One region of the Marinomonas epiphytica genome, then DNA from elsewhere that is predicted to be linked to it. Evidence: riboswitches for the same ligand, from Rfam matches in the RefSeq annotation. Region 1 holds a riboswitch; the other holds the start of a gene.
The links. A riboswitch is a leader RNA that binds a small molecule or an ion and turns the genes downstream of it on or off. The one in region 1 is predicted to bind FMN.
Positions count from the first base shown of each region.

Region 2: another riboswitch for FMN. It lies ahead of ACYVGZ_RS11320 (6,7-dimethyl-8-ribityllumazine synthase); the one in region 1 lies ahead of ACYVGZ_RS13445 (DMT family transporter).

Region 1 covers NZ_BAAGVX010000038.1:219,740-234,639, forward strand. The annotation lists gene ACYVGZ_RS13425 (sulfite exporter TauE/SafE family protein) at 1-449, shown strand, start outside; gene ACYVGZ_RS13430 (DNA-3-methyladenine glycosylase I) at 446-1,018, opposite strand; gene ACYVGZ_RS13435 (hypothetical protein) at 1,029-2,048, opposite strand; gene ACYVGZ_RS13440 (hypothetical protein) at 2,198-2,668, shown strand; FMN riboswitch at 2,750-2,915, shown strand; gene ACYVGZ_RS13445 (DMT family transporter) at 3,048-3,971, shown strand; gene ACYVGZ_RS13450 (NAD(P)-dependent oxidoreductase) at 4,104-4,973, shown strand; gene ACYVGZ_RS13455 (MFS transporter) at 5,068-6,276, shown strand; gene ACYVGZ_RS13460 (FAD-dependent oxidoreductase) at 6,402-8,552, shown strand; gene ACYVGZ_RS13465 (DUF547 domain-containing protein) at 8,557-9,354, shown strand; gene ACYVGZ_RS13470 (DedA family protein) at 9,384-9,965, shown strand; gene ACYVGZ_RS13475 (D-alanine--D-alanine ligase) at 9,962-11,095, shown strand; gene ACYVGZ_RS13480 (hypothetical protein) at 11,108-11,668, shown strand; gene ACYVGZ_RS13485 (NRDE family protein) at 11,670-12,407, shown strand; gene ACYVGZ_RS13490 (YHS domain-containing (seleno)protein) at 12,425-12,865, shown strand; gene ACYVGZ_RS13495 (lysophospholipid acyltransferase family protein) at 12,873-14,630, shown strand; gene ACYVGZ_RS13500 (sensor domain-containing diguanylate cyclase) at 14,764-14,900, shown strand, end outside.
Region 2 covers NZ_BAAGVX010000033.1:218,762-233,661, reverse strand. The annotation lists gene hisS (histidine--tRNA ligase) at 1-1,246, shown strand, start outside; gene ACYVGZ_RS11365 (YfgM family protein) at 1,304-1,945, shown strand; gene bamB (outer membrane protein assembly factor BamB) at 1,948-3,078, shown strand; gene der (ribosome biogenesis GTPase Der) at 3,161-4,498, shown strand; gene ACYVGZ_RS11350 (hypothetical protein) at 4,758-5,405, shown strand; gene ACYVGZ_RS11345 (YgiQ family radical SAM protein) at 5,482-7,719, opposite strand; gene ACYVGZ_RS11340 (class I SAM-dependent methyltransferase) at 7,843-8,487, opposite strand; gene ACYVGZ_RS11335 (DUF2496 domain-containing protein) at 8,666-8,836, shown strand; gene ACYVGZ_RS11330 (methyl-accepting chemotaxis protein) at 8,866-10,353, opposite strand; gene ACYVGZ_RS11325 (leucine-rich repeat domain-containing protein) at 10,512-11,756, shown strand; gene ACYVGZ_RS11320 (6,7-dimethyl-8-ribityllumazine synthase) at 11,799-12,278, opposite strand; FMN riboswitch at 12,403-12,555, opposite strand; gene cobJ (precorrin-3B C(17)-methyltransferase) at 12,762-13,538, shown strand; gene cobM (precorrin-4 C(11)-methyltransferase) at 13,548-14,333, shown strand; gene cobW (cobalamin biosynthesis protein CobW) at 14,324-14,900, shown strand, end outside.

The DNA.
Region 1 (14,900 bases):
TTTTGTTAGCTGCTATGATTAGCATGACGCTTCTTATGATCATTCGACCTGCATTAGTGGCGCCACCGGAAGGAACTCGAGCTTTTAAAGTAACGGAAAAACCATCGGCTTGGTTTGCCTTGTTTATAGCCGGCATTTACGGTGGTTTCGTACAGGCCGGGGTTGGCTTTATTTTAATCGCTGCACTTGCAGGAACACTCAGATATGACCTAGTACGCACAAACGCCTTAAAAATGGTTTGTACGCTAGGCTTTACCGCTTTAGCGCTTGGGGTGTTTATTTGGAATGACCAAATTTTATGGCTCCCTGGGCTTATTCTTGCCTCTGGAACTATGCTGGGCTCCCATTTGGCTGTAAAAATGGCCATCACGGCAAACCCTAACCATTTAAAGTGGTTCTTATTTATTATGACAGTATGTGGCAGTGCCGCGGCACTATTAAGTGACTAAGGGCGAATAAATTCTGCTCTGGCTTTAGTGATGCGGAGCCGCATTTCACAATGTGCTTCGTGATCGTTTACCATGCCCATTGACTGCATGAAGGCATAAATTGTCGTCGGGCCAACAAATTTCCAACCGCGTTTCTTTAATTTTCTAGCCAATTGCATGGCCTCCGGACAAGTCGTTCTAGGTAGGTCATCGAGAGAGGATTCAGAAGGCTCGAATTGCCATAAGAACTTGGCTAAAGAACCATGCTCGTTAATGATCTCAATCGCTCTTTTGGCATTGTTAATGACTGCTTCGATCTTTCTTTGATTCCGAACTATCTTTGCATTGGCTTTTAATGACGCAATATCTTCTGCAGTGAAGCGGGCCATTTCGTATGGGTCGAAGTGTTTGAAGGCCTCTCGAAAGTGTTCTCTTTTGGATAGAATGGTGCGCCAGCTCAAACCTGACTGAAAAGACTCTAAGCAGAGTTTTTCAAACAACTTTTGATCATTCGCAACAGGCCAGCCCCATTCCTCGTCATGATATCTAGGAAAATCTGGCGCATCATTTACCCAATTACATCGATTCAAACTTCTTCCTTTAATGAGGCATTACTTTTAAGCAATGATTAAAAAGGTTTTCAGCGTCAGTGAGTACAGCATAATAAACTGACCCCTTAATTGGCAGAGCATTACTTGTTTTCTTGTTAATAGCTAAATATCCTGCGGAAGATAGACTTTGGCTGGATGCAAGGTTAGCGTTTACTGTTGCAATGATCTCATTAAGAGAGTCGTTTTTTACACTATCTTCTTTTAACGGAAGACTTTTATTGAACTTGCTTTGTAATGCTATAAGCCGGTTATCAGAAGCTTGATAATATAACTCATGCGCTTTAATAATACTGGTTACTACTTTGAAGTCTTTATATTTCTCCTTCCCTTTTTCTGTAAACTCGGAGCATTTAGGCCTAAAGCGCTCAATACTAAAACCATTAACAATGGTAGCACCTGCAGAGTTGTTCGAATAATTCGTACCGCCTGTTAGCTGCTCAGATATAAACACACCGTTTTCAAGTTTGAGCTCTTGTGACCAGTTATAAACCAAGCGGTTCTTTTGGGCAAAAAATGCATATATGTCATTACGAATAGCTGCAAGCGTATTTTCTTGTATGTTGAATTGCTGTTGTGCTTCTTGGCAAACGGCATCATTTGCGGGTTTTTTAGCTTTACATTGTAATAATTTATTGGCTGCGACAATGTAGTGCTCGGCCGCATTGAGTTCTCGTTGCTGGTTAACAACAAGCTGATCAAGAGCCGTCGATTCGGATGGATAATGTTCATAATGTACACTTCCGCTTTTACCATTTACGGATCCAAAACAATTAACTGTAAACGGTGAGCGATATCGACTTGCTAGACAAAGCTGGCCTGATTCTAAAGCCAACTGCCCATTTAGAGAGACGTAAGTTGTTTGTAACGGGTGCCCCCATACAACCCATTTACTGGGATTCATAAAAACGCCATCATTACGAGCTGATACGGTTAAGTTGTCGACAACTCTGAGCTCGCTACTAGAGCAAGCAACAAGAAAAGCAGAAAGGGGAATAATTAGAGTTTTCATAGCCACATCCTTGTTGTTGGGTATTAAAAATGTAGGCTGAAATTACTAACCTGGCAAGGATAGTAATATTTGCACCCTCTTCTATAATTAGCTGATAATGATCGTGTTAGCGATAATACGCATTCTGTGTCCACGAGCAGGTTAATATCATGAAAACGTTAAAACGGTTAATTATTGCAGGCCTTGCTGTTTCGGCCTCTTTTTCTGTGGCTGCACAACCCTCGGTGAATGAAATGCAAGACTGTCAGGCTTTTATTGATTTTGTGGATCGCAAAATGACAGTGACTGCCGATGTTTATGAAGCAACAGACTTGAACCTTATTCGAAAAGGTTTGCAGTCTTACAATGTCTTTATTCAAGAGCAAATTGTTTCTCCGGGTATTTTGGCTTATAGCCAAGGTGATACAGCCAAAGCTGAATATCTTCAGCAACAAATTGATGTTTATAAAGTGACGGTCGTGGACAAGTTAGGAGAAAGGTATCCTGAGCGTAAATTATTAACGGATTTTGCTTTTGCCATTAATGAATGTGCGAAGAAAGCTTTGCCCAACGAAGAAACCCAAGTGCAGCAGCTGAAAACATCTTTAGATACTATTATCAAGTTAGCTCAAAAAGCCTAAAAACGAGGCGAACTCTGCCTAGAGGCATTGCCTTATAGTGATACTGACAGTAAAGTTAGCATCTCAAATTTATACAATTTAATCGAACTTCGGGGCGGGGCGAAATTCCCCACCGGCGGTAATGAAAGTGCATTTCGTGTTTTCAGCAGCCCGCGAGCGCTTATTTAATCAAATTTGATTAATAAGGTCAGCAGATCTGGTGTGATTCCAGAGCCGACGGTTATAGTCCGGATGATAGAAGGTCGACCAGTGAAAAAAGGTATACAACCTATTTTAGTAGACGTCTTGCCCTGCTAGTGCGCAAGGCGTTTGCTTGTCTTGTGCTGGCTGGTACATTTCTCATCACCCCTGTGCATCTTATTACGAGGAGCAATCTAAGATGGCAGGCACATTTTTTATTATGGTCGCATGTTTTACATGGGCCTTAGACACACTCATTCGTTACCCTTTACTAAATGCAGGCTATTCCACCCTACAGATAGTGCTAATTGAACATTTAGTGTTAGTACTCGTAACAGCCCCTTTGCTTTGGCGCTATCGGGCTGAGTTTAGTGCTATGTCAAAAGCGTCTTACGGTTGCTTACTGTTTATCGGGGGAGTTGGCTCAGCAATAGGTACTTTGGCTTTCACTCAAGCCTTTGCCTACTTAAATCCTACCGTTGTGATCTTATTGCAAAAGCTACAGCCGATTATTGCCATCATTTTGGCTTATCTGTTTTTAAAAGAGAGAATCCAAGCCAACTTTGTTCAATGGGCCTGTGTAATTTTATTAGGAAGCTTGGTCATGATGTGGCCTGACTTACTCACTCTGCAAGGTGCACAATGGCATTATGCTAGTGACAGCACCAGTGTGATAAAAGGATATGGTTATACCCTCATTGCGGTATTTGCATGGGGGGCAGCTACGGTATGTGGTAAATATTTGTCCCATCAAAATATATCAGCCAATGCCATTATGTCTGGGCGTTTTGTGGCGGGCTTGTTAGTGTTAGTGCCCTTGGCGCTGGTTGATTCGTCAAGTTTGGTGGCTATGGCAACGAGCGACATAATGCTGGCAGTACTAATGGCGTTATTAAGCGGATTGATCGGAATGTGGTTTTATTATCGAGGTTTAAGAACAGTGCCTGCTCAAATGGCGACTTTAGCAGAGCTGTCTTTTCCTGTGTTTTCCGCAACGATTAACTGGCTGGTGTTAGACATGGGGTTAACCAGTTATCAACTTATCGGTGGAGCTATGTTGATATTTGGCAACATTGGTTTGCGCTTAAAAGAAATCAAGGCTTCTCAAGCGATAAGCACTTAAGCTAAAAAATCAAAAGTACCAATAATGTGTCAAATCCCTCAAGTGATCTAAGTATACGCTAGCCAGCTTGAGGGCTTCGGAGTATGCTACTCATAAGTCTTTTTAGGTTAACAAGTTAGCAGGGAGAATAGCATGACTGATTACACATTAGCTTTTATTGGGCTTGGTGTTATGGGGCGTCCAATGGCAGGGCATCTGAGCCAAGCAGGTAATCAAGTAACCGTATTTAATCGCACGAAAAGCAAGGCAGAACAGTGGGCTCAAGACTACCAAGGAAGCTTTGCCGATACGCCTAAAAGCGCTGCTAGACAAGCGAACATTGTATTTCTTTGTGTCGGAAATGACGACGATGTTCGTAGTATGGTATATGGCGAACAAGGCGTTCTAGCCGGAATGCAAGCGGGGGACATACTTGTTGATCATACGACCACTTCAGCAACCTTGGCCGTGGAACTTGCTCACGCTTGCCAACAAGAAGGTGTGTACTTTATTGATGCCCCTGTGTCTGGTGGGCAAGCCGGTGCCGAACAAGGAAAATTGACGGTCATGTGTGGCGGCCCATTAGAAGCTTTCTCAACGGTCGAGCCGATTATGCATGCTTATGCACAACAGGTGCAGCTAATGGGCGAAAACGGTCAGGGCCAAAGGTGTAAGATGGTTAACCAGATTTGTATCGCTGGTGTGCTACAAGGTTTGAGTGAAGCCCTATTATTGACTAAAAAGTCTGGCTTAGACGTACGACAAGTTGTCGATACCCTGCAACATGGTGCTGCAGGTTCGTGGCAAATGATTAACCGCTTAGAAACTATGTCTCGAGACGAATTTGATTTTGGTTTTGCCATTGACTGGATGCGTAAAGACCTCGGTTTTTGTTTGGATGAAGCTAAATCCCATGGCCTTGACCTGCCACTTACTCAGCAAGTCGATCAACGCTATGAAAAGTTACAACAAGCAGGCTTAGGAAGAATGGATACATCCGTACTTGTTAAGGCTCTTAACTAAAGTCCAGATACTTTTCACCTTCTTGAATTACCCTCTAATATCATTTTAATTGCCTTGCCCCCCCCCTTGATTAGGGGGTAAGAAAGGATAGTGTATGCCTAACAAGCTCCCTGTAGGGAAAACTCATTGGCTGGCTGTGATTTTGCTTTGGTTTGCGGGAATCAGTGCAGCCATGCAGTTTGCCAAGTTTTCTATTTCTTATGATGCCTTATTGTTGCACTACCAGGCAGGAGCCACCCTTACCGGAGCCGCTTTATCTGTGGTTGGGGTGGTCGGTCTTATTCTTGGTGTATCGGCAGGAATGTTGGCAGGGCGTTTAGGGTACTTGAATGTATTGATCTGTGCTTTACTCATTGGCGCGTTGGTTTCTTTTGTTCAGTCTTTCTTGCCCTCTTTTAACGTGGTGCTCATGACTCGAGTGTTGGAAGGGTTCTCGCAATTAGGTGTGGTGGTCGCTGCGCCTACTTTGATCTCCCGCTTAAGCGCCGATCAGCATAGGTCGTTAACAATGGGAATGTGGGGCACATTCTTTGGTGTTGCGTTTGCTTTAAGTGGTTGGCTAGGGGTGGATATTCTTAAGCAGTATGGCTTATCTACTTTATTTGGAGTGCATGGCACCCTTATTCTTAGCATGGCCGTGATACTTTTTTTCTTATTGAGAAAGCATCCTGTGTTGGCAGAAATGCTTGTATCAAAGAGCTCGATAGGCTTTTGGGCTCAGTTATTGGCTGTCTATCGTAACCCTAGGTGCCTATTACCAAGTGCCGTCTTTCTTTGTTATACCTGCTCACTGGTGTCGTTACTGACCTATATTCCGCGCATGGTAACGAATGAAGTGTTAGCATCCAGCCTGATGATTATCTTGCCGCTCATTAGTACATCAGGCTCTTTTATTGCAGGGGCGTTGGCGCAGTATTGGCTCGCTCCCACAAGAGTGGCTCTGGTTGCTTATTCAGGGGTTGCCATTAGTGCGTGCATATTATTGATTGTGAGTCATGAAGCCCATTATTTTGCACTAGTTACCGGTGTGCTTATTTTATTCTTGGGTATGATACCGGGCGCCTCTTTAGCCATGATTCCGTTATTGGCTCGAAATCCTGAAGAGCAAGCACAAGGTTATGGTCTGATCGCTCAATTCGGCAATTTAGGCGCAACCATTGGGCCGCCAAGCTTCGCTTTATTAATAAGTCTATTCAGCTTAAATGGTATGGTAGGTCTAATTTGGTTGGTTTGCTTGGCGGGTATCAGCCTAAGTTTTGTAGCCAGTGGCATGGCAAAAGCGAATCGTACAGCCTTAAAATAAGGTTCGTATTTCTCCCTAGAGTAAAAAATAAAAAAACTTGTAACATTTTCTACTTTTTGACGTCTAACTCCTAACATTTAAATTAATAGCTTCTTTTTAAGCTCAACTATGTGTTGGAGACATTGATGAAGAAAATAGGACTTTTGGTCATAATCGCAGCAGTCGTTGCAGGTTTTTTCCATTTTAATCTACACCAACTACTGACTCTTGATGGCCTAAAGACAGGTCTTGAGCAATTTGAATCCCTTCGTGCAGAGAGCCCAATTATGGTAGCTGGTGCCTTCTTAGGGCTCTATATCATAGTTACTGCCCTTTCATTGCCTGGGGCTGTCATTATGACACTGGCTGCAGGGGCCTTGTTTGGATTAGGGGTTGGAACCTTGTTGGTGTCTTTCGCCAGTAGTATTGGCGCAACCTTGGCCTTTTTAGCTTCTCGTTACCTATTGCAAGATACCGTACAAGCTCGTTTTGGTGATCGCTTAAAGGCGTTTAATGAGGGCGTTGCGAAAGACGGTGCTTTTTACCTCTTTACCTTGCGGTTAGTGCCGGTATTTCCGTTTTTCTTAATTAACCTATTAATGGGGCTAACCAAGTTACCGGCTTTTACTTTCTATTGGGTAAGTCAGCTGGGTATGTTGGTGGGTACGCTAGTCTATGTGAATGCAGGTACTCAACTAGGCCAATTGGAAAGCCTTTCTGGTATTTTGTCTCCTTCCTTATTGTTCTCTTTTGTTCTGCTAGGAGTGTTTCCTTTGTTAGCGAAAAAATTATTAGGAGCTATTAAAGCTCGAAGAGTTTATGCCAATTACCAAAAGCCTAAAAAATTCGACCGCAACCTAATTGTAATCGGTGGTGGTGCTGGTGGTTTGGTGAGTGCTTACATTGCGGCTGCGGTTAAAGCAAAAGTTACTCTAGTAGAAGCTCATAAAATGGGTGGGGACTGCTTAAATTATGGCTGTATTCCGAGTAAAGCCATTATTAAAAGTGCCAAGGTCGCGCAACAGATGCGACATGCCGAAAAATATGGCCTTGATGCGAGCCAACCAAGCTTTTCATTTAAAAAGGTGATGGCGCGCGTTCATGAAGTCATTGCCAAGGTTGAGCCCCACGATAGTGTAGAGCGCTACACAAAACTGGGAGTTGATGTTGTTCAAGGCTATGCCACCATTGTTGACCCTTGGACAGTTGAAATTAAGCTAAATGATGGCGGCACTCAGCGTTTAACTGCACAAAGCATTGTATTGGCCACGGGTGCTCGTCCTTTTGTGCCACCAATTCCGGGTTTGGATGACGTTGGCTATTACACGAGCGATACTCTTTGGTCAGAATTTGCAAAATTTGATGAGCCACCAAAGCGTCTAGTAGTGCTAGGTGGTGGGCCAATCGGAAGTGAGCTGGCGCAAAGTTTTGCCCGTCTTGGTTCAAATGTCACACAAGTTGAGCGTGCTGAACGCATTATGATTCGTGAGGACCAAGAGGTATCCGAGTTAGTTCAAGCAAGCATGCGTTCCGATGGCGTAGAAATACTGACTTCTCATAATGCGATTCGTTGCGAAAAAGAAGGCGATGTAAAGCGTCTGATTGTTGAAAAAGACGGCCAAGAAAAGATTATAGAGTTTGATGCTCTGCTTTGTGCGGTTGGTCGAGAAGCGCGCCTAGAAGGTTATGGCTTAGAGAATCTTGGTATTGAAACCCAACGTACCATAGTGACAAATGATTATCTTGAAACCTTGTACCCGAACATTTATGCCGCAGGAGATGTAGCTGGCCCATATCAGTTTACTCATGTCGCAGCTCACCAAGCTTGGTATGCCGCTGTAAATGCTTTATTTGGTACCTTTAAGAAATTCAGAGCGGATTACCGTGTTATTCCATGGGCTACCTTTGTAGACCCAGAAGTCGCTCGTGTAGGTTTAAGTGAACAAGACGCTAAAGAGCAAGGTATTGCTTATGAAGTGGTGCGCTATGGACTAGATGACCTAGATCGTGCCATTGCAGAAAGTGCGGATCATGGCTTTGTAAAAGTTCTTACCGTTCCAGGAAAAGATAAAATACTGGGAGTAACGATTGTAGGCCAACATGCTGGTGACTTACTGCCTGAATTTGTCCTTGCTATGAAGCATGGTCTGGGCTTAAACAAAATTTTAGGCACGATACACACTTACCCAACTTGGGCTGAGTCCAACAAATATGCAGCAGGTGAGTGGAAACGCGCTCATGCGCCGCAAAAAGTACTTAACTTGTTGGAAAAATATCACACTTGGCGTCGAGGTTAAGAAAATGAAGAATTGGTTATTGATCCTGTTAAGTGTGTTTGGACTTAGCAACCTAAGTCATGCAGATAATGCCTTCGACCATGACGTTTGGGATAAGCTTGTAACAGCGCACGTACACCTAATAGAGGGTGGGAAGGCGAGCCAAGTGGATTACCAGGCTTTTGCTGATAATCGAGCGGTACTGAAAGGTTATTTGTCTCAACTTGAGGCGGTTGATCAAGCTAGCTTTGATGCCTGGCCAAAGGATGATCAGCTAGCGTTTCTCATTAATGCTTATAACGCTTGGACCGTGGAGCTCATTCTAACTAATTGGCCTGATTTGGAGTCAATAAAAAACTTAGGTAGCTTATTTAGCTCCCCTTGGAGTAAGTCTTTTATTCCTTTACTGGGTAAAGAGCGTTCTTTGGATGATATTGAACATAAGCTCATTCGCGGCACTGATCGTTATCAGGACCCACGCATTCACTTTGCAGTAAACTGTGCAAGCATCGGTTGCCCGGCATTAGCGAATCAGGCCTATCAAGGTGATAACCTCGACCATTTGCTAGAAGCGCAAACTCAGCTGTTCTTAGGGGATTCTAGCCGTAATCGTCTTGTAGGTGATACGTTAGAAATTTCCTCTATCTTCAAATGGTATAAAGAGGACTTTGAAAAAGGTTGGAAAGGCTATCAATCCTTAGAGTCTTTCCTAGCTCACTATGGCGAATATTTATCTTTGTCAGAGGGTGATATCGCGCAACTTACAGCCAAGAAAATGGACATTGATTTTTTAAAGTATGACTGGGGTCTAAATGCCAAGTAGCAGGGAGTCAGCCTGGTACGGGCTATAGTATGATTTCAGAACTTCAAGCATGGTTAGTATCGGGCCATGAAACGGTCGGCATGATGTTTGTGGGCATTATCTTGTTGTCTTACCTATTGGAAGATCTTGCCATAGTGACCGCAGCTACCCTGGCCGTACAAGAACTTATCGCTCCTAGTGTTGCATTAATTGCCATCTTTATTGGTATTGCAACAGGAGATTTGGGTCTATATCTATTAGGGAAATACGGACGAAGTTGGCGTTGCTTACGTTACCGTGCTTTGTCTAATAAGCGTTTTAAAATGCTTCAAAAAAGGCTCAATAAGGGAACATTCTGGAACTTATTTATTATCCGTTTTGTCCCAGGGTTAAGAACGGCCGGTTTCACTTTGAGCGGCTTTTTGTCGGTACCATTAAGTATTTTTATTGGCTCAGTAATTTGCGCTACCGCTCTTTGGACAGGGCTGGTTTTTAGTCTAATTTACTACCTTGGCGCTAGTGCATGGTCGCAAGCTAGCGAATATCAATGGCTCATGATTCCGATTGCTTTTGCCTTACTGTTTGTTGTTAATCGTGTTGTGAATAAATCAATTTCTAGGGGTTTTGAGTGAATAATCCAATAACTACCCAATATATACCAGAAGGGAAAATTAATGCGGGTATGCCTTTCTTAGAAGAAGACACAAAACGCAGTGTTTCTCCTTATGAGTTTCTACCTGCGTGGTTTTTTTACACACCTGTTGTTGTTCAGAGTCTGTTTCAAGGGATACGACACGGTAATTGGGCATTACCTCTAATCGCTAACCCAGGCATACATCTAAGTGGCATGGTAGGCGAGTCAAAAAATGATATTTTAAAATTAGCAGGCCCAATTGCTCGTGATTGGATTTCCCCTTTCATTACTTGTCAAAAAAGTTCTGCAGAGTTAGAGCAACAAGTAGAGCAAGCTCTGAGCGCATTAGCTGGATCAAATTTAACCTTTCCTCTTGTGGCTAAGCCTGATCTAGGTTGTCGTGGCGTTGGCGTAAAGTTAATAAAAGATCGCCAGCAACTCACAGAATATTTTCGTATTTTTCCTCAGAATGCACGCTTTTTATTACAAGAAAAAGCCCCTTATGAGGCTGAAGCAGGTGTGTTTTATGTGCGTCAACCCGATTCAAAACAAGGGGAAATTATATCCATCACTCTAAAATATTCTCCCTTAGTAATAGGTGATGGCAAGCGGAATTTACGACAACTGATCGAGGATTCGCCTCGTGCGGGTCAGCTAAGCCACCTATATTTACCTCGACACACAGAAAAATTAGATTGGGTGCCTGCAAACGGTGAAGAGTTTCAATTGGCTTTTGCCGGTAGCCATAGCCGAGGTTGTATTTTTCGAGATGGTAATCAATACATCAGTCAGGCGTTAACGGCTAAGTTAGATGAGGTTCTAGGAGATATTGATGGCTTTTTCTTTGGCCGTTTAGATATCAAGTTCAAAAACATTGATCGCTTTATGGCTGGGGAAGATTTCACTATTTTAGAAATCAATGGCGCTAGCAGCGAAGCGGCTCATATATGGGATAGAAATACTCCGCTTTTAGAGATTTATCGGACCCTATTGAAACAATACCGGCTGTTGTTTCAAATCGGTGCTAAGCAGGTAAAACTCGGCCATAAAACGCCAAGTTTTAAAAGTCTATATCAAGCGTGGCGGCTTGAGAAATCCTTAACCGAACACTATCCGAGTACGGACTAAGGAGCGTTCAAGGTGGGTATGAGAAAGGTGAGTAGCCATGCGTTAGAGCAGTTAGAGTCGGTTCATGCAACCCTCAAAGGCTGTATAGATACACTAAGCCAAGGGCAAGAATTTTTAGAAGGGATAACTGATCAAGTCTACTGCTATGATGCAAGGCCCTTTGTTGATAGCACAATAGGGCAGCATTTTCGTCACCTGTTAGACGTTTTTTTATCTGTGCGACAAGAGATTGGTGTGGTTGATTACAATACACGGCGACGCGGACATGAAGTAGAGGTAAATCGCTTGCTTGCTGTACAAGAATTACAACACGCCATTGACTGGCTAGAAAGCTGTCATGATGATGCCATTAGTATTCCGGTTACTGTTATTAGTGAAGTCTCTGTTAGTGAAACGCAAGTGTGTAGCATGCTTTCAACGTTAGAACGTGAGATTACTTTTGCCGCCTTACACGCCAATCATCATTACGCTATGGCAAAAGTTGTTGTTAATCTTGCAGGCAATCATGCCTCGCAAGACCACCAAGGTTTTGGCTTTGCCCCGAGTACCTTATCGTATTTGAAGGGGCAGTAGTATGTGTTCAGTTTCTTGGTTAATAGACTCTTCTGGTTACCAAATCTTTTTTAATCGCGATGAACAAAAAACACGGGGCCTTGCCTTGCCGCCTCAGTATCTTGATATTGACGGTACCGAGGTATTAATGCCAATTGACCCAGTGGGTAAGGGGAGTTGGATCAGCACAAATGAACATGGGCTGTCACTTTGCCTCCTTAATAATTATCAAGGGCAAGTGCCATCGGGAAAACTTATTAGTCGCGGTCAGCTATTGAGAGACTTATCTAATGCTTCAGGCATTAAAGAGGTAGAAAGGCGCTTTAAAGAGTTAAATCTTGCGTGCTTTGCTCCTTTTACGTTACTGGCCTTTGCACCTAACTTAGGGAGAGGCTCAGAGTTAGTATGGGCGTTTGAGTGGGATGGTAAAGCTTTTAGCATTGGAGTGACCCAAGCCCCGAAATTTTCTTCTGGCGTTGAGCTGGAGATTGTTACTGAATACCGTCAGCAAGTTTATCAAAAGTGCGAAAAAAACACTGAAGCCCATTTGGCTTTTCACCGTCAGCATCATCCAAGTCAATCCCATTTGTCTGTCTGTATGCACAGACAAGACGCGCAAACGGTTAGCTTCACTAATATTAAAGTGACGCAAAATCAACAAGAAATGATCTATGTGGCAGGTGCTCCGTGTGAAAACTTATCATCTAAAAATCTACACCAGAATCGATATAAGCTTAAAAAATCGGCTGTAGCATGTTAATTCAAGAGAGGTTTGTTATGAAAATTATAATGAGTTTTTTGTTCGCTTTAATCAGCTCTTTTGCCCTAGCAAAAGACCCAATCTCAACTGGCTTTTTCAGTAACAAAGCGGTCAGTGGTTACGATACAGTGGCTTACTTTACAGAAGGTAAACCGGTTAAGGGGAGCTCGAAATGGTCTACAAAATACCAAGGTGCCGTTTGGCAATTTGCCAGTCAAACGCATTTGGATATGTTTTTAGTCGAACCGGAAAAATATGCGCCGCAATATGGTGGCTATTGTGCTTGGGCAGTGTCAGCGAAGAGCGACTTTGCGCCTTCTGACCCTAAACAATGGGCGATAGTAGACGGTAAGCTCTATCTTAATTATGATAAAAAAATTAAAGCACTATGGGATGAAAAGCCCGTTCAGCATATTAAACAGGCGAATACTAATTGGCCTGGCATGATTGGCGGATAATAGGGAAATGGGTACGCAATTGAATGACAGTCCTTTTAGGTTACCAAGTTACACACCGTTTCGACTGGGTGAGTCGTTTATTGAATGGCTCACAGGACTCAGTAAATTAGACCAACTGTATCAGCAGAGACCTGCAGGTCTATCCAGTTTTGACTTCATGGACTATACCTTAAAAGCGCTTAAGGTGGATTATAAGGTGATCCAGGGGAGTCTTGAGAACATTCCGAAACAAGGCCCTGTGGTAGTCGTAGCGAATCATCCTTTAGGGGCTATTGAAGGTGTGGTGCTAGCTGCCTTGTTATCCCAGCACCGTCAAGATGTTCAAGTGCTAGCGAATCAGTTGTTAAAACGTATTTCTGAGCTCTCTGATCTCTTCATCGGAGTCGATGTTTTTGGTGGCAAAGAGGCTAAAAAAACCAATCGCGCAGCGATTAAAAGCGCGAATCAACACCTCAAAGACGGTGGCTTGCTGGTTATCTTTCCTGCTGGGGAGGTGTCTACCTACCCTAAAGGTGAAAAAACTCTGGCAGATGCCCCTTGGAGTCACTCTGTCGCCAAGTTTGTCCGCCATGCAGAAGCTACGACAGTACCGATTTTTATCGACGGCAAAAATAGCGACATGTTTTATCAAGCTGGTCGTGTACACCCATTATTGAGAACGGCATTACTTGGCAAAGAGCTGATTAATAAGCAAGAGTCAACTATAGGCTTATCAATTGGAGAGGCCATCTCTTACTCTGAACTGAGCAGTTTTCAACAAGATGAAGACCTAGTTAACTACCTTCGGCTAAACACATACCTCATGGGGCCAAAAGAGCAGCACTTGCTTGCTGAATCTGATTTTCAAGTCCAAGAAGAGGTTATTGGTCCCATTCAGCCTGACTTATTATTGGCAGAACTAGAGCAACTTGAAGAAGCTGACTTATTGCTAGAGCAAGGCGAGTTTGCCGTTTATTGTACTCCGAGCACTCGAATACCTAATATTATGCGAGAAATTGGCCGTATCCGAGAAGAAAGCTTCCGTGCAGTAGGCGAGGGAACCGGTACTCAATGCGATCTAGATGACTATGATGATTACTACCATCAGCTTTTTGTTTGGCATAAGTCGAACCGGGAAATTGTAGGGGCCTATCGATTAGGCTTAGTTGATCAGTTGATTGAGCAACAAGGCTTGGATGCTCTTTATTCTCGTAGTTTATTTAAATACGATCAGAGGTTTATTGATAGCCTAGATAAGAGCATTGAGCTTGGTCGTTCTGTTGTCGCGCAACGCTACCAAAAGAACCTAAACTCACTCCTGTTGCTTTGGAAAGGGATTGCAAGTTTTGTATCTCGGTATCCTGAATATACTCATTTATTCGGCCCTGTGAGTATCAGCAATGAATATAGCCATAACGCGCGCGCGCTCATGGCAGACGCTTTGTCTATTCACTTTTACGATCAGCAAAAGGCGGTATTGGTGGAAGCCCTAACGCCTCTGAAAGTGAGTGAGAAGCCCTTTTGGCAACCTAACTTATTAACCGCTTTAACCAGTGTTAGCCTGATATCTAATGTGCTTTCGCGCATGGAATCTGGCAAAGGGTTGCCAATATTGCTGCGTCAGTATTTGAAAATGAACGGTAAGTTAGTGTGTTTTAACGTGGACCCTGATTTTAACGATACACTAGACGGTCTTATTGTTGTGAATTTGAAAGAGGTGCCGGTTAATACTTTGGCAAAGTATATGGGGAAAGAGAAAGCGAAGGCTTATTTGGGGGGTATTTGAATTGAGATTGAATGAGTTTATTTGACTCTATACTTACAAATTGTAATCTTTCAGTCTTTAGCTTTACAGTTTTAATTACTTTGGCTAACAGCCTGCTTTATAATTCAGTTGAAACTGGAAAATTGGAATCTACATGGATAAGAGTCAGGAAGAGTCTTTAGATCTTAAAGATGTGCTGAACTGCACTTCGATGGCTATTGCTTGGAGTAGCACCCACTCTCAGAATTTGGAATACATTAATCCTGCCTTTGAAAAATTGCTCGGTTACTC
Region 2 (14,900 bases), on a different contig from region 1:
GAATGACATACTTCCAGGTCAATCCTCTGTCTGGTTGTACCTAGAGAACACCATAGCGCAAGTTGTTAAGTCTTATGGTTATCAGCAAATCCGTTTTCCTGTGGTTGAAAACACCGACCTGTTCAAACGCGGTGTGGGTGAAACCACTGATATTGTGGAAAAGGAAATGTATACCTTTGAAGACCGCAATGGTGAGTCTTTAACGCTACGTCCTGAAGGAACGGCTAGTTGTGTTCGTGCAGCAGATCAAGCAGGCTTGCTCTTTAATCAAGTGCAACGCCTTTGGTATGTCGGGCCAATGTTTCGCTATGAGCGTCCACAAAAAGGTCGGTATCGCCAGTTTCATCAGATTGGCGTAGAAGCTTTTGGTATGAGTACTGCTGATGTAGATGCTGAGTTAATTATTCTATCGGCCCGCTTATGGAAGCAACTTGGCTTACTGGAGCATGTGGAGCTACAACTCAATACTATTGGTTTAGCGTCGGAACGTGAAACCTATAAAGCAGCCTTGGTAGAGTATCTAACCCAATTCAAAGATCAGCTTGATGAAGACAGTCAACGCCGCTTGGCAACAAATCCTTTGCGGATATTGGACTCTAAAGATGCCTCAACCCAAGCAGTTTTAGTTGATGCGCCTAACTTAGAGGACTTTATTGGTGAAGAGTCTCAGTCTCACTTTGATCACTTGCAAGCTTTATTGAAAGCGAATGGTATTTCTTATGTGATCAACCGCCGACTTGTTCGCGGTTTGGATTACTACGGCAAAACCGTTTTCGAATGGGTAACGACTCATCTTGGTGCTCAAGCAACTGTCTGTGCGGGTGGGCGCTATGACGGTTTAGTTGAGCAGTTGGGCGGTAAGTCAACGCCTGGTGTAGGGTTTGCCATGGGCGTAGAGCGTTTGGTGCTGCTACTTGAAACGCTGGATTTAATACCAGCAGACGCGCAACATCAAACGGATATTTTTATTGCCAGCTTTGGTGAAGATGCCCAGATAGCTTCAAGTGTGTTGGCTGAACAGTTGCGTTCTGCGCAGGGTGATTGGACAGTATTACGCCATTGCGGTGGTGGCAACTTTAAAAACCAAATGAAAAAAGCAGATCGATTCGCCGCTAAATTTACCTTGATCTTAGGGCAGGATGAAGTCGATCAAGGAATGTGCCAAGTTAAAAATATGGCAACCGGAGAGCAAACTGAATGTCAGCAGCAAGAGGTTGCGGCATTTTTAGAAACGTTAATAAATTAGTCATTAGTTTCTTGTTAATTACTATTATGAGAATGAAAATTAAGTTGGGGAAAATCCATGTCTGAATTGAAGACAGAAGAAGAACAAATTGAAGCATTTAAAACCTGGTGGAAAAAGAATGGTACGGCACTCATTATTACCGTGGCTGTTGCAGTAGGTGGTTATTTTGGTTTCCAGGCGTGGCAGACCAGTAAAGCGAACCATGTGGCAGAGGCTTCTGATCTTTACCAAAATATGGTTCAAGCATCTGCAGATTTAACTAACGAAGATAATCAAAAAACGGTTTCCTTTATTGCTCAGCAATTAAATGATGACTATAGCGATACCGGCTACGCCATGTTTGCTAAGTTGTTTGTGGCACGCTTAGATGCAGAGCAAGGTAATTATGATCAAGCTGTGGGAGCTTTAAAAGAAGCTGCAGCACAAACGGAAGACGAGTCTTTTCGTGCTATAGCTCAATTAAGAATTGCGCAATTGTTATTACAGCAAGAAAAGTTCAGTGAATCCTTAGCGCAGTTAGAAACCGTAACTGCGAGTGAGTTTGTTGCACAAAAGCAAGAGTTAATGGGTGATATTTACTTGCAGCAGGGGAAGCGTGATCAAGCAAGAGAAGCGTATCAAACCGCCAAGAATGCGCTTGTAGGTGGAACTAACCATCCGTTATTAGAGATTAAACTGCAAGATTTAGTGAAGGGTTAATAATGAGTAAGTCGCTTTTAGTTGTAGCACTTTCAAGCCTATTATTATTGCAAGGCTGCTCTAATGCTTTGCCAAAACCAGATGCTATTGATACGCAAGTGGTACTAGATACCGATTGGCGTATTGGAGTTGATGGATATTATGGTAAGAAAGGGGAGCGGCTCAACTTGTTAGCTCAAGAACAAACGCTTTATTTTATTACGGACTTAGGGACAATTTATCAAGTCGATCAAGAAGACGGCCGTAAAGAAAGCATTGTTTATACTGGCTTCTCCCCTAGTACTGGGGTAACTCGCAATCAAGATACTTTTTATTTTGGTACTCATGATGCTGAAGTAGCCGCCGTTTCAACCGCGACTGAAACCGTGCTGTGGCAGCGCCCTATGAGTTCAGAAATCTTATCTGAAGTCGCATATGCGGCGGGTAAACTTGCCGTACAGACTGCCGACGGCTGGTTGAGTGTGTTAGATGCTCAAACAGGAAATACCTTATGGCGCGTAAAAGAAGATTTACCAGCCTTAACGGTTAGAGGTACAAGCGTTCCCGTTATCGCACAAGGCCGTGTAATTGCTGGAACGGCGCTAGGTGAGCTAAAGGCGTACGACCTTAATACTGGTAATGAGCTTTGGTCATTCGAAGTAGGTAAACCGGAAGGGCGATATGAAATAGAGCGTCTTAGTGATGTAGATGGCCGTGTCGTTGTGCAAGGCGGTATTGTCTATGCGGTTGCCTATAACGGTACTCTTTCAGCCTTGTCCCTAGAAAGTGGTCGTCCTATTTGGCAACGAGCTGTATCTAGTGCTTCAGGTGTTGCTTTACAAGGTGATATCTTGGCTGTGACTGATGTTAGCAGTAAAGTGCTGGCCTTTAATGCAAAAAACGGCAATCAAATCTGGGAAAATGATACACTTGTCGACAGAGATTTGCAGTTGCCTATTTTTGTAGGAGAATACGTTGCCTTAGTAGATCGCGGTGGTTATATTCACTTGCTTAATTTAGCAACAGGTGAGGTTGAAGGCAGAAGAATTTTAGATGAAGACGTGCTACTTGGCGGGCGTATGGTGTCAAATGGGCAGCAGTTATTTGCAATGACCCCAACGGCTAACCTTGTCGCTTTTCGTTACCGCAAATAAGCAAGCTTCATAATTAAGTGATAGTAAGCGGCTGCCACTCCGGTTGGGGTGGCAGCCACTTTGTATTTATAAAGGTAGAAAAATGATCCCAGTTATTGCATTGGTAGGTAGACCCAATGTTGGAAAATCCACTTTGTTCAATCGATTGACGCGCACTCGTGACGCCTTGGTAGCAGACTATCCAGGTTTAACCCGTGACCGTAAATACGGTGATGCTAAGTTGGCTGAGCACGAATTTATTGTTATTGATACCGGTGGAATCAGTGGTGATGAACAGGGTATTGATGAAAAAATGGCGCGCCAGTCCCTCTTAGCTATTGAAGAGGCGGATGCCGTGCTGTTTTTGGTTGATGGCCGCCATGGCTTGAACCCTGCAGATGTAATGATAGCAAATCATTTACGACGTTCTAGTAAGCCAGTTTCCCTTGTGGTGAATAAAACCGATGGTATTAACGAAGACATTGCCTTAGCAGATTTTTATTCTCTTGGCTTAGGTGAGTTGCACCCAATTGCTGCAGCTCATGGTAAAGGTGTTCATAAACTTGTTGATCAAGTTATGTTGCCTTTCGCTGAACAAGTGGCAGAAGCAAAAAATGAAATAGATCTGTCTGCGCGTGGTATACGAATTGGCGTAGTTGGGCGTCCTAATGTTGGTAAGTCGACTTTAGTAAACCGCATGTTAGGTGAAGACAGAGTGGTGGTTTATGACATGCCTGGCACGACTCGTGACAGTGTTTATATCCCTTATGAGCGTCACGAAAAACAATATACCCTAATTGATACCGCAGGTGTTCGCCGTCGTAAACATGTTAAAGAGGCGGTTGAGAAGTTCTCGATTGTGAAAACACTGCAAGCGATCCAAGATGCCAATGTGGTTATTGTTGTTATCGATGGGCATGAGGATCTGGTGGAACAAGATCTACACATGATTGGTTATGTGTTAGATGCAGGTCGTGGTGTCGTGATTGCAATTAATAAATGGGATGGCTTGGCGAAGGACGAACGAGAGCACATTAAGAAAGAAGTCGAGCGTCGGTTAGGTTTTGTGCCTTATGCGAAAGTTCACTACATTTCTGCTTTGCATGGCACTGCGGTCGGTGACCTTTACGATACGATCGAAAGTACCTATGAATCCTGTTATGCCAAATGGTCAACTAACCGCCTGACTAGAATTTTAGAAGGTGCTGTCAGTGAGCATCAGCCGCCATTGGTAAATGGGCGCCGTATTAAATTACGTTATGCTCACCAGGGAGGATCAAATCCACCGCGTATCGTTGTGCATGGTAATCAAACACACGCATTACCTGGTAGTTATAAGCGCTATTTGGAAAATAAATTTCGAACCGTTTTGAATATTACGGGTACGCCAATTAGTTTTGAGTTTAACTCTTCAGAAAACCCTTTTGCGCCTAAAAAGTAGCGCTTCTCTAAAAAAACTGTGTTGCTCTTAATTCATAGCAACACGGTTTTTTGACTTCGTATTTATTAGATTTTCTTTTTAGTATTTTTCTTTTTAAAAGACAATCATTCTCAATATGCGTTCACACTCCTTACATATTTCTTTACAAAAGGTATAAAAAAAGAACTAAACCTGTAATGAAGGTGTCATTTTGTCATGATATATCGTTTTTGAATTAAGCTAAGTTTATAATCTCCTGCACTTATCGTAGGAGATGATTATGTTTATTGTGCGTTCTTTTTTATATTTAATTTTAGTGGCTGTCGTTGCTCAAATGGTAACTTTCGAAGGATTTAATCAGCTTACTAGCGCCCAATATAGTGAACACTCAATGACTGAATACTTGCAGAGCAGTTTATTGTTTGTCGGCTTTATCATGTTTTACTATGCCTCTAAGTTAAATGACGAACTTAAAGTTGCCATGAAACTGGTTACTGCTTTATTAGCTATGATGTTCGTACGCGAATTTGACGCAGTGCTTGATACCTACATGTTTGATGGTGCGTGGCAGGGATTGGTTCTGCTTATTATTGCTTCCACTTTGATTTCTTTACGCGGTGAGTTCAAACAGATTTATGCTTCCCTGAAGGCATATTCCTTGCAGCCTAGTTTTGGTAGTTTGCTAACAGGTATGTTAGTGGTTTTGGCTTTTTCCCGTTTACTAGGTCGCGGTGTTTTTTGGCAAGCAGTAATGGGAGACAACTACGTACGTGTGGTAAAAAATATCGTTGAGGAAGGGGTGGAAACTTTGGGCTACACCTTGGTGTTGATTGCGGCCACAGAAGTTCTAGTGTTTTGTTTTGCTAGCCAGAAACAGCTTGCAGCGGAACAAAGAAGAGCAGCCTTGTATAATCGTTTACACGTTTAGCAGCTATCTCAGACTTTAAAGCCCCAAGAGTGGATAGCTCTTGGGGCTTTTTTTGTTCTAAAAGGTGCGCCAAGGCTTAGCGAGTTGCTTTTGTTTTTCTTTTCTTATTCATACCATTGATTGTGCTATTGGCATTACTGCTTTTACGTCTCGTTTTTTGAGCCTGACTAATGTTGTCTTTAGTTGGGCGATTAGAACTGTGGGATGCGCCAGTACGCTGGCCAGGCTTGGCTTTTCTTGGCCGACGTGGTTGTTGTTTATCTTTTTCTTCTGGTGGAACAAGTTTGTTTAAGCCGTGGCCAATAAGGTCCGCTCTGCCCATGGTTATTAGGGTATTACGCAGGTCTTTCCAGTTGCTAGCATCGTGATAGCGTAAAAAGCCTTTTTGTACGGTGCGTTGCTTATAATCTTTCGGCGTATAAACCTCTTCACTCTTATAAGAAACAGGCTTAAGAGGATTTTTCCCTGAGTGGTACATGGCGGTCGCTAAAGACATAGGCGATGGATAAAAAGTCTGTACCTGATCCGGCTTAAAATCATTGTTCTTTAACCATAGAGCAAGGTTCATCATGTCTTCATCGGAACTTCCCGGGTGAGCCGCGATGAAGTAAGGGATCAAGTGCTGTTTTTTACCTGCTTCTTTAGAATATTTGTCGAACATTTTCTTGAAGCGGTCATAGGTACCCATACCAGGCTTCATCATTTTTGATAAAGTGTCTTTTTCTGAGTGCTCGGGTGCAATTTTGAGGAGGCCACCTACATGGTAGGTCACTAATTCGCGAACATATTCTGGGTCTTCTACCGCTAGGTCATAGCGTAAACCTGAGGCAATCGACACAGTGTGAATGCCTTCTATAGCGCGGGCTTTACGGTACAGCTGAGTGGTTGGACTATGGTCGGTATTCAGATTGCTACAAATTGTTGGGTACACACATGAGAGCTTACGGCACGAGGCTTGGATCTCATCATCTTTACAGTTAAGTGTGTACATGTTGGAAGTAGGGCCGCCTAGGTCAGAAATATGACCGGTAAAACCTGGTACTTTTGCTTTGATGTCTTCTATTTCATTGAGAATAGATTCATGGGAACGTGATTGAATAACACGACCTTCATGTTCTGTAATTGAGCAAAAGGTGCAGCCACCAAAACAACCGCGCATGATATTGATCGACGTTTTTATCATGTCGTAAGCAGGAATACGGGCTTTCTGGTATTTAGGGTGAGGTACTCTGGCATAGGTTAAATCAAACACCCCATCCATTTCTTCGGTTTCTAATGGGATTGGTGGTGGGTTGACCCAAATTTCTTTTTTTCCGTGTTTTTGAATTAATGCACGGGCATTATGAGGGTTAGATTCCAGGTGCAAAATACGTGACGTATGGGCGTAAAGAACAGGATCTTTTGAAACTTTTTCAAACGAAGGTAAGCGAATATAAGTCTTTTCAGGAATAAGCTTTTCGCCACGGCGTAACGGTGCAGGTATCACGCGAATTGGCATCACGCCATCGTCTTCTTTGCCATTATCTGTTTGACATTTTCCTTCCGGAATATATTCATAAGGGCTGTAGATCTTATCTATTTTTCCAGGCCAGTCGACTCGGGTTGAATCCAATTCAGAAAAACCACCAGGTGGCGTATCACGGACAATCGTAGTGCCTCGAATATTCGTCAATTGGGCCATAGTTTTGCCCATTGCCAACTGATGGGTCACTTCAACAATGGCACGCTCGGCATTGCCGTATAATAGAATGTCTGCTGTGGAATCGATAAGTACTGAACGTCTAACTTCGTCGCTCCAATAGTCATATTGAGCAATTCGACGCAAACTGGCTTCGATACCGCCAATCATGACAGGTACATCTTGGAAGGCTTCTTTACAGCGCTGAGAATACACAATGACTGCTCGGTCAGGGCGTTTTCCGCCAGCACCGTAGGGAGTATAAGCATCGTCGTTACGAACTTTCAAATCCGCCGTATAACGATTGATCATGGAGTCCATGTTGCCAGCAGTGACGCCAAAATAAAGGTTGGGTCGTCCTAGGCGCTGAAAATCGTCCACATTACGCCAGTTTGGTTGGTCAATAATGCCAACACGATAACCTTGTGCCTCTAGCAGGCGGCCCATGACAGCCATACCAAAACTTGGGTGATCTACATAGGCGTCACCGGTTACCAAGATAACGTCACAACTGTCCCAACCAAGTTGGTCCATTTCCTCGCGAGTGGTAGGGAGAAAAGGGGACACACCATAGCACTCAGCCCAATACTGTGGGTAGGAGAAAAGGTGTTTAGCAGTTTTGTGTCGTTTTATCATGGTGCTCTCTTGGGGTTCGCCTAAGCTAAAATACTAACTTGTTACCACAAGTTATTATTGAATAGGTTATTATCCCAGAAAACACCCAGGGTATACAGGAATAACTAAAACAGGCGTTAAGTATTATGTGTCAGCCTTGAGGTGCCACACACTTTCCTCAAAGCAGTTAAAGCCTCGTTCTTGATAATCATGTTGGCTTTGAGCCAGATCTTCACTGGCGACCTTGCGTATTTTATTGCCCCAAAGTGTTGGAATGTCTTGTTCACTTACAGAGAAAGGAGGGGTGTTCACATCACCATCATGATGCAACGAAATGAGTAATGTAAATGCATTACTCCCTAAGCGCGCAAGGGTGTGTTTGACGTAATCGGCTCTTTTGCTACTCGGCATGGCAACCATGGCAGCGCGGTCGTAGCAGGCATCAAAATCATTTTCTGTAAATTGAAAATAATCCCCTTCTACAATGCGCAGTGGTAACCCTTCAACTTGATGAATTTTTAAGTTGTCTTGCTGGAGGGTTTCATAAGAAAAATCGTTATCCCCCAAAAACTGCACCACAGCTAAGGGAGACAGCTCAACACCTGTTACCTCATAGCCTTGCTCTGCTAGCCAGACTAAGTCATGGGATTTACCGCATAACGGAACCAGCACACGTGTACCACGGGGAAATGAAGGCCAAAACTCAATTAATTTTGGGTTCACGCCGTCTTGATGAAAACCAATGCGACCCGTTTGCCAGCGATCTAACCAGAAATCATTTGTTACCACAGAAGACCTCGAAAACAGAAAATGAACCTTATCAAACTTCGACAGGAGCTTGATCTACAAAGGGTTTAAAACAGATAATATTGTGCCATTAACGATTGTAAAAACCATCTTTTACAAGGCTTAAACTACATAATGACACAATAATACTGCATTTCTTTGACTGGGATTTGACAATAAAATGATGCTTGAGAACGCCCCTAAACACATTCAACTGGCGGTAGATCTAATTGAACTGCTAGAAACTAATGATATTGACGAAGAGACAGCTGTGACGGCGTTAGAAATTGTATTGGCGGATTATCGTAATAAGTTAGAGCAAAAGAGCTTAGTCAAAGGGAGCGCAAAGTAAGCCAAAGCAGCCCCCTTCGGTTATTGTATCTAGTGTTTAAATGTACTGGCTTTGTGGCTGTATTCTTCTGTTACTTGTTGGATGTCTATGCAATCTTGACTTAATTGGCGCATAAGGTCCTGTAGCTCCGTTATGGTATCAGCGTTGTCGTTCAATTTATTGCTGATATCTTCAACGTGGCTAGCTTGCTCTTGGGTTTCGGTGGCGATGTGTTGGCTGGAGCTGGCAATGCCGCTTACATCCTGGGCTCTTTTCTTTAGGTCATCTGAAATGGTGTGGGTATGCTCAACACTGACTTCTGTTCTTTGTGTGCCTGATTGAATGGATTCAACAGTTTTTTGTACGCTGTTATTTAGGTCTGCCAATACTTTTTCAATTTCATCTGTGGAGGCGCTTGAACGCTGAGCTAAGGTCCTTACTTCATCTGCCACTACCGCAAAGCCGCGTCCAGATTCACCTGCTCGTGCTGCCTCAATAGCGGCATTTAGAGCAAGTAAATTGGTTTGTTCAGAAATATCACGAATGGATTGTAGTAATAGGTTAATGCTGTCTACATCGGAAGTAAGAGTGCTAAGAGAATTGGAGATGGCTTGAGTGTCATCGGCCAACAGCTGCATATCCTTCATAATTTCATGGGCTTGCAGACTATCTTCTAATGTTGCTTGTTCAAGAGTTTTAATATTCGTAGCAGAGGTTAGACTGTGCTCAGCCACGGTTTTAATAGAGGAGGTGACTTGTTCGGCGGAATGAATCGCAGCTCTTGAGCTTACGTGGTTTGATTCCACATGCTGTTGGGTTAGCTGACTGATCTTACCAACTTTTTGGCTGGTGTTAGTTAGTGTGTCTGCAATTTTGTGAAAGTCAGCAAATAGTGCCGCTAAGTCATTTAATAAGGTGTTTAGGGCCTGTTCAGCACTTGATTTAGGGTCGCTAATGCGTAAAGACAATTGTTTCGTTGTGGATACTTGCTGAATGGTGTTAGCAATATTTAAGTTGGCGGATGACTCTTTCTTCATTTGCTGGGCCATATACATAAGAACAATGGCTTCTGCTCCTGCAAAAGCACAATGTACAAGCATAACCCCCATATGATGAGGACCAGAAAACACCATTAGCGGAATATCGAACAGACTAACTTGCGCCATTTGCAAGTACATAAAGCTAATGTGGTAAATCGCTGTGGTCAGTAGTGCGGCTAGGAAGGGTTGCCATCTTTGGTAAACTAGAAACAGCGCCATGCCAACAAATACGTGAAAGTGCATTTCGATCATGCCAAGCTGGCTTTGAATTAATGCGGATGAATACAGCATCATAATGATGGCTGCTAAAACAGAAAAAATAGGGCGGCCTTTGCACAGCGAGTAGGAAGCTTGGGTCAGAATAAAGAGCATTAAAGCGCTAATTAAAGAAAAGCCAATGAGTTTAGGGCCTAGCAAGCCACTGAATAGTAAAATAGGGACCTGGATTAAAAGAGCTCGATAAATAAAAAGGTCAGAATTTCGTAGCTTGTCTTGCATGTTGTCTCTGTATGGATAATTGACTAAAAAGTCATCTTAACAAAAACAAGCAATGAGGGAACGAGTTAATTGATTTTATTGAGCCTTGATAGCGCGCCTGGTAGAACAGGCATAAGTTAGCAGGTTATAATCTCGCCCTTTTACAATAAGGGTACTCAGTGCATACATTAGAAGCCTTACAGAATGGTGAATTACAAGGTGTTACTCGTTTGCAGCTTGCAGAAAACCTCAATCACTTTCCGTCGGCTATTTATGATTTGGCGGATTCGCTAGAAATTCTAGATTTGTCGAATAACCAATTAGCGTCACTGCCTGATGACCTAGATAGGTTGAAGAATTTACGCATTCTGTTTTGTTCTAATAACCAGTTTACTCACTTACCAAAAGTGCTTGGTAAATGTCCTAAATTAGAAATGATTGGTTTTAAGGCGAACCAGATTCGCAAGGTCAGTAGCGACTCCATACCTGAGCAAACTCGCTGGTTGATTCTTACGGATAATCAGATAAATGAACTACCGAGTGACATTGGTAAGTGTCGGCGTCTTCAAAAACTTGCCCTAGCGGGTAATCGACTGGTTTCTTTACCTGCTAGCTTAGCAAACTGTCATAATCTGGAACTGATTCGACTGTCAGCCAACCAGTTGGCTACTTTTCCTGAAGTAGTATTGAAACTGCCAAAGTTAGCCTGGTTTGCTTTCTCTGGTAACCCTTTTTGTGCCCCTAGAGACCAACACGATGACTTTGTAAAAGTTAAGAGATCAGATTTACAGTTGCAACAAGTTTTAGGACAAGGAGCTTCGGGGGTGATCTCTCAGGCAAGTTGGGTAAATAATAGTCTGAACTTTCCTGAGCAAGTAGCAGTGAAGGTGTTTAAAGGCGAGTTGACTAGCGATGGATTTCCTGAAGATGAGCTTGATGCATGTTTGGCAACGGGTAGTCATCCAAATTTGGTGACGCCATTAGCAAAAATAGGCCAAGAAGAAGGAGCGGCTTTGGTCATGGAGTTGATCCCACCTCATTATATCAATTTGGGGCAACCACCCAGTTTAGCCAGCTGTACTCGTGATACCTTTACTCAAGGGCAACGCTTCAGTGTTGAGCAGGTGCATGACATTATTGAACAAATGGAAGGTCTGGTAGCACACTTTGCGGAACGTGCTGTGAGTCATGGGGATTTGTACGCCCACAATGTGCTGATTGATCCCGAGACTTGTCATATTTTATTTGGTGATTTTGGCGCGGCGTCTAAATACGCTCACTTAAAGAGTGATCTACAGGAGGGAATTAAGGCCATAGAGCAACGGGCCTTGAGCTACTTTGTTGAAGATATGATCAGTATTTGTGACATAAAAAACGGCAATGACCAGGAGTTGTTGACGCAACTTCAAGCAAGATACTCATAATGTTAGCAAAAGCCGCTTTGTAAAGCGGCTTTTGCTTTGGGCCTATAGGGCTTTGGCCGCCTCTGTTAAGCGAATTGCTTGGTCACAAGCATTAGCCAGTTCTAAACCTTTTTTCACAAAATGACGAGTAAAGTAATCTTTGTGCTCGTCGTGTTCATGGAAATTGTGAGGGGTTAGAACAGCCGTTAATACCGGTACTTCTGTCTCAAGCTGTACTTGCATCAGCGCGTTACATACAGTTTGGGCAACAAAATCGTGACGGTAGATGCCGCCATCAACCACCAAGGCGCTACCAGCAATGGCATCATATTGGCCACTTTTGGCTAACAGTTTGGCTTGTAATGGAATTTCATATGCTCCAGGCACAGAAATGACATCAATTTGATCGGCTTGATAGCCGCGTGAAAGTAACTCTTTTTTAAATCCCTCTAAACAGTTTAAAACAATGTCTTCATGCCAAGTTGCGTGAAGAAATGCAACGCGTTTAGTAGCAGGAGTAAAATTCGTTGAGCTCTGATTCATGTTAACTTCCTAAATATCAAAAGGTGAATCAGGGCGAACGGACAGGCAAATACACCAGAATACACTGGCATACCTATAGCACGAGTAAGCACAGAAGTACTAACCCGATTGGAGGTCTTGTCTGACACGCTCTCTATCATCCGGACTATAACCGTCGGCTCTGGAATCACACCAGATCTGCTAGACCCTACCAAGGGTGTGTTGGTAGGCGCTCGCGGGCTTAGAAATATATTTCCTTACCGCCGGTGGGGAATTTCACCCCGCCCCGAGAACGAAATCGGAATTTTCCGATGGGGGAGAATATACGTGTTTTTATCCTAAGGTGTCAAAAGCTTGAGTGTAAAAAAATAGGTTTTCATGTTTTTTGCTTTATTAGCTGAACAATCTTCAATTTAACGTGAGGCTTTTGACTCCGTAATACTTATATTAAGTGTACAATACGCCCATTCGCGCACTGATGCGCACAATTTATGTAGAGAGAAAATGAGCAAGTTATTCGTAATGGGCATGGGGCCTGGTGACCTTGAGTTGGTTGCGCCCAAAGCCACTAAAGCACTTGCAGCTTGCAGTGATTGGGTTGCATATGGCTACTATCTAGAGTTATTAGGTGAGCTAAGCCAAGGAAAGAATTTTCATAATTTACCCCTTGGCGAAGAAATTAGCCGAGCAAGGCTGGCCTTGGATTTGGCCGCACAAGGCAAGACCACAGCATTAATTTCAAGTGGCGACATTGGCATTTACGCGATGGCAACCTTGGTGTTTGAATTGTTGGATTTACAATTGCAGGGTAAAGAGAAGCACCCTGAATGGCTTGATGTTGAGATAGACGTTATCCCTGGTATTTCGGCCATGCAAGCAGGAGCAAGCCGAGTTGGTGCCATGTTAGGTCATGATTTTTGTACCATTTCATTGTCTGACTTACTTACCCCATGGGAAACAATAGATAAACGCCTTCATGCTTGCGGGGCAGGGGATTTTGTTGTGTCTTTTTATAACCCTGTTTCTAAAAAACGGGATTGGCAACTTAACCATGCTAGGGACGTCTTATTGCAATACCGCCCAGCTACTACGCCTGTCATGATTGGTCGTCAATTAACACGCCCAGAAGAAGACATCACCTTCACAACGCTAGGGGCTTTGGACGCAAAGGATGTGGATATGTTCACCATGGTGAGTGTTGGTAACAGTGACAGCAAGCATATTCTGAATGGTGCAAAAGAGTGGATCTATACACCACGTGGCTATTCGAAAAAACTCTAAGAGGCGGACATGACAGTTTACTTTATTGGTGCAGGGCCTGGTGATCCTGACTTGATGACAGTCAAAGCGGTGAAAACAATGAAAAAATGTCCCGTTGTTTTATACGCTGGCTCATTAATTCCGACACAGGTAATCGACAGTGTTAGAGACACAGCGATAGCCATTTATGATACGGCCAAAATGAACTTAGATGAGACCACGGCGGTCATTGCTAAAGCCCACCAAGATGGCCATGACGTGGCTAGGCTGCAATGTGGTGATCCAGCACTATACGGTGCAATTGGCGAGCAAATTCGTCGTTTAGAAACACTAGACATTGATTATCAAGTGATTCCCGGAGTCAGCGCTGTTGCGGCATCGGCAGCCTTGTTAAAAAAAGAGTTGACCTTATCAGGGGTGTCGCAAACCGTTATTATGACACGCTATGAAGGGAAAACCCCTTTCCCAGAGCGGGAGCGTTTACCAGCTCTTGCGCAAAGTGGAGCAACCTTAGCAATCCACCTTGGTGTGACACGAATTCATAAAATAGTCGAAGAACTCTTGCCATTTTATGGCGCCGATTGCCCCGTGGCGGTGTGTTATCGCACCAGTTGGCCTGATCAAGACTACGTGACAGGCACACTGGCTGACATAGTCGAAAAAGTGCGCGCTAAGAAGTTTACGCGTACCAGCTTAATTTTAGTCGGCCAGGTGCTTAACACAGACGAGTTTGCAGATTCTTATTTATACGATAAGTCTCAAGCTCATATCTTTCGACCTATTCATAAGATCAACAAGGACTCATCATGCAATTAAATAAAATTCCGACAACCATAGTCACTGGATTCTTAGGCAGTGGTAAAACCACCTTGTTATCTAACGTATTAAAGCAAGCCGCTGGAAAGCGCATCGCTGTAATAGTGAATGAGTTTGGTGAATTAGACATAGACTCTGATTTGTTACGTTCCTGCCCACTAGATTGTGAAGATGGCCAAGACGACGTACAACGCTCTGATGATGGATTTTATGAACTGGCTAATGGGTGTATTTGTTGCACAGTAGAAGAAGAGTTTTTACCTGTGATGGAACAGCTGGTGGCCCGTCGTCATGACATTGACCATATTCTTATTGAAACCAGTGGCCTAGCTTTGCCCAAGCCCTTAGTACAAGCGTTTAATTGGCCTGGTATTAAAGAGCACTGCACAGTAGATGCTGTGATTACAGTGGTGGACGGTCCTGCCGTAGCGGCGGGTCGCTTTGCTAATAATGAAGAACAAGTACAACAACAGCGTCTCGCCGATGATAGCCTAGATCATGACCCTAGCTTGCAAGAATTGCTGGACGATCAACTCAGTGCCGCCGACCTTGTCGTGGTCAGTAAGA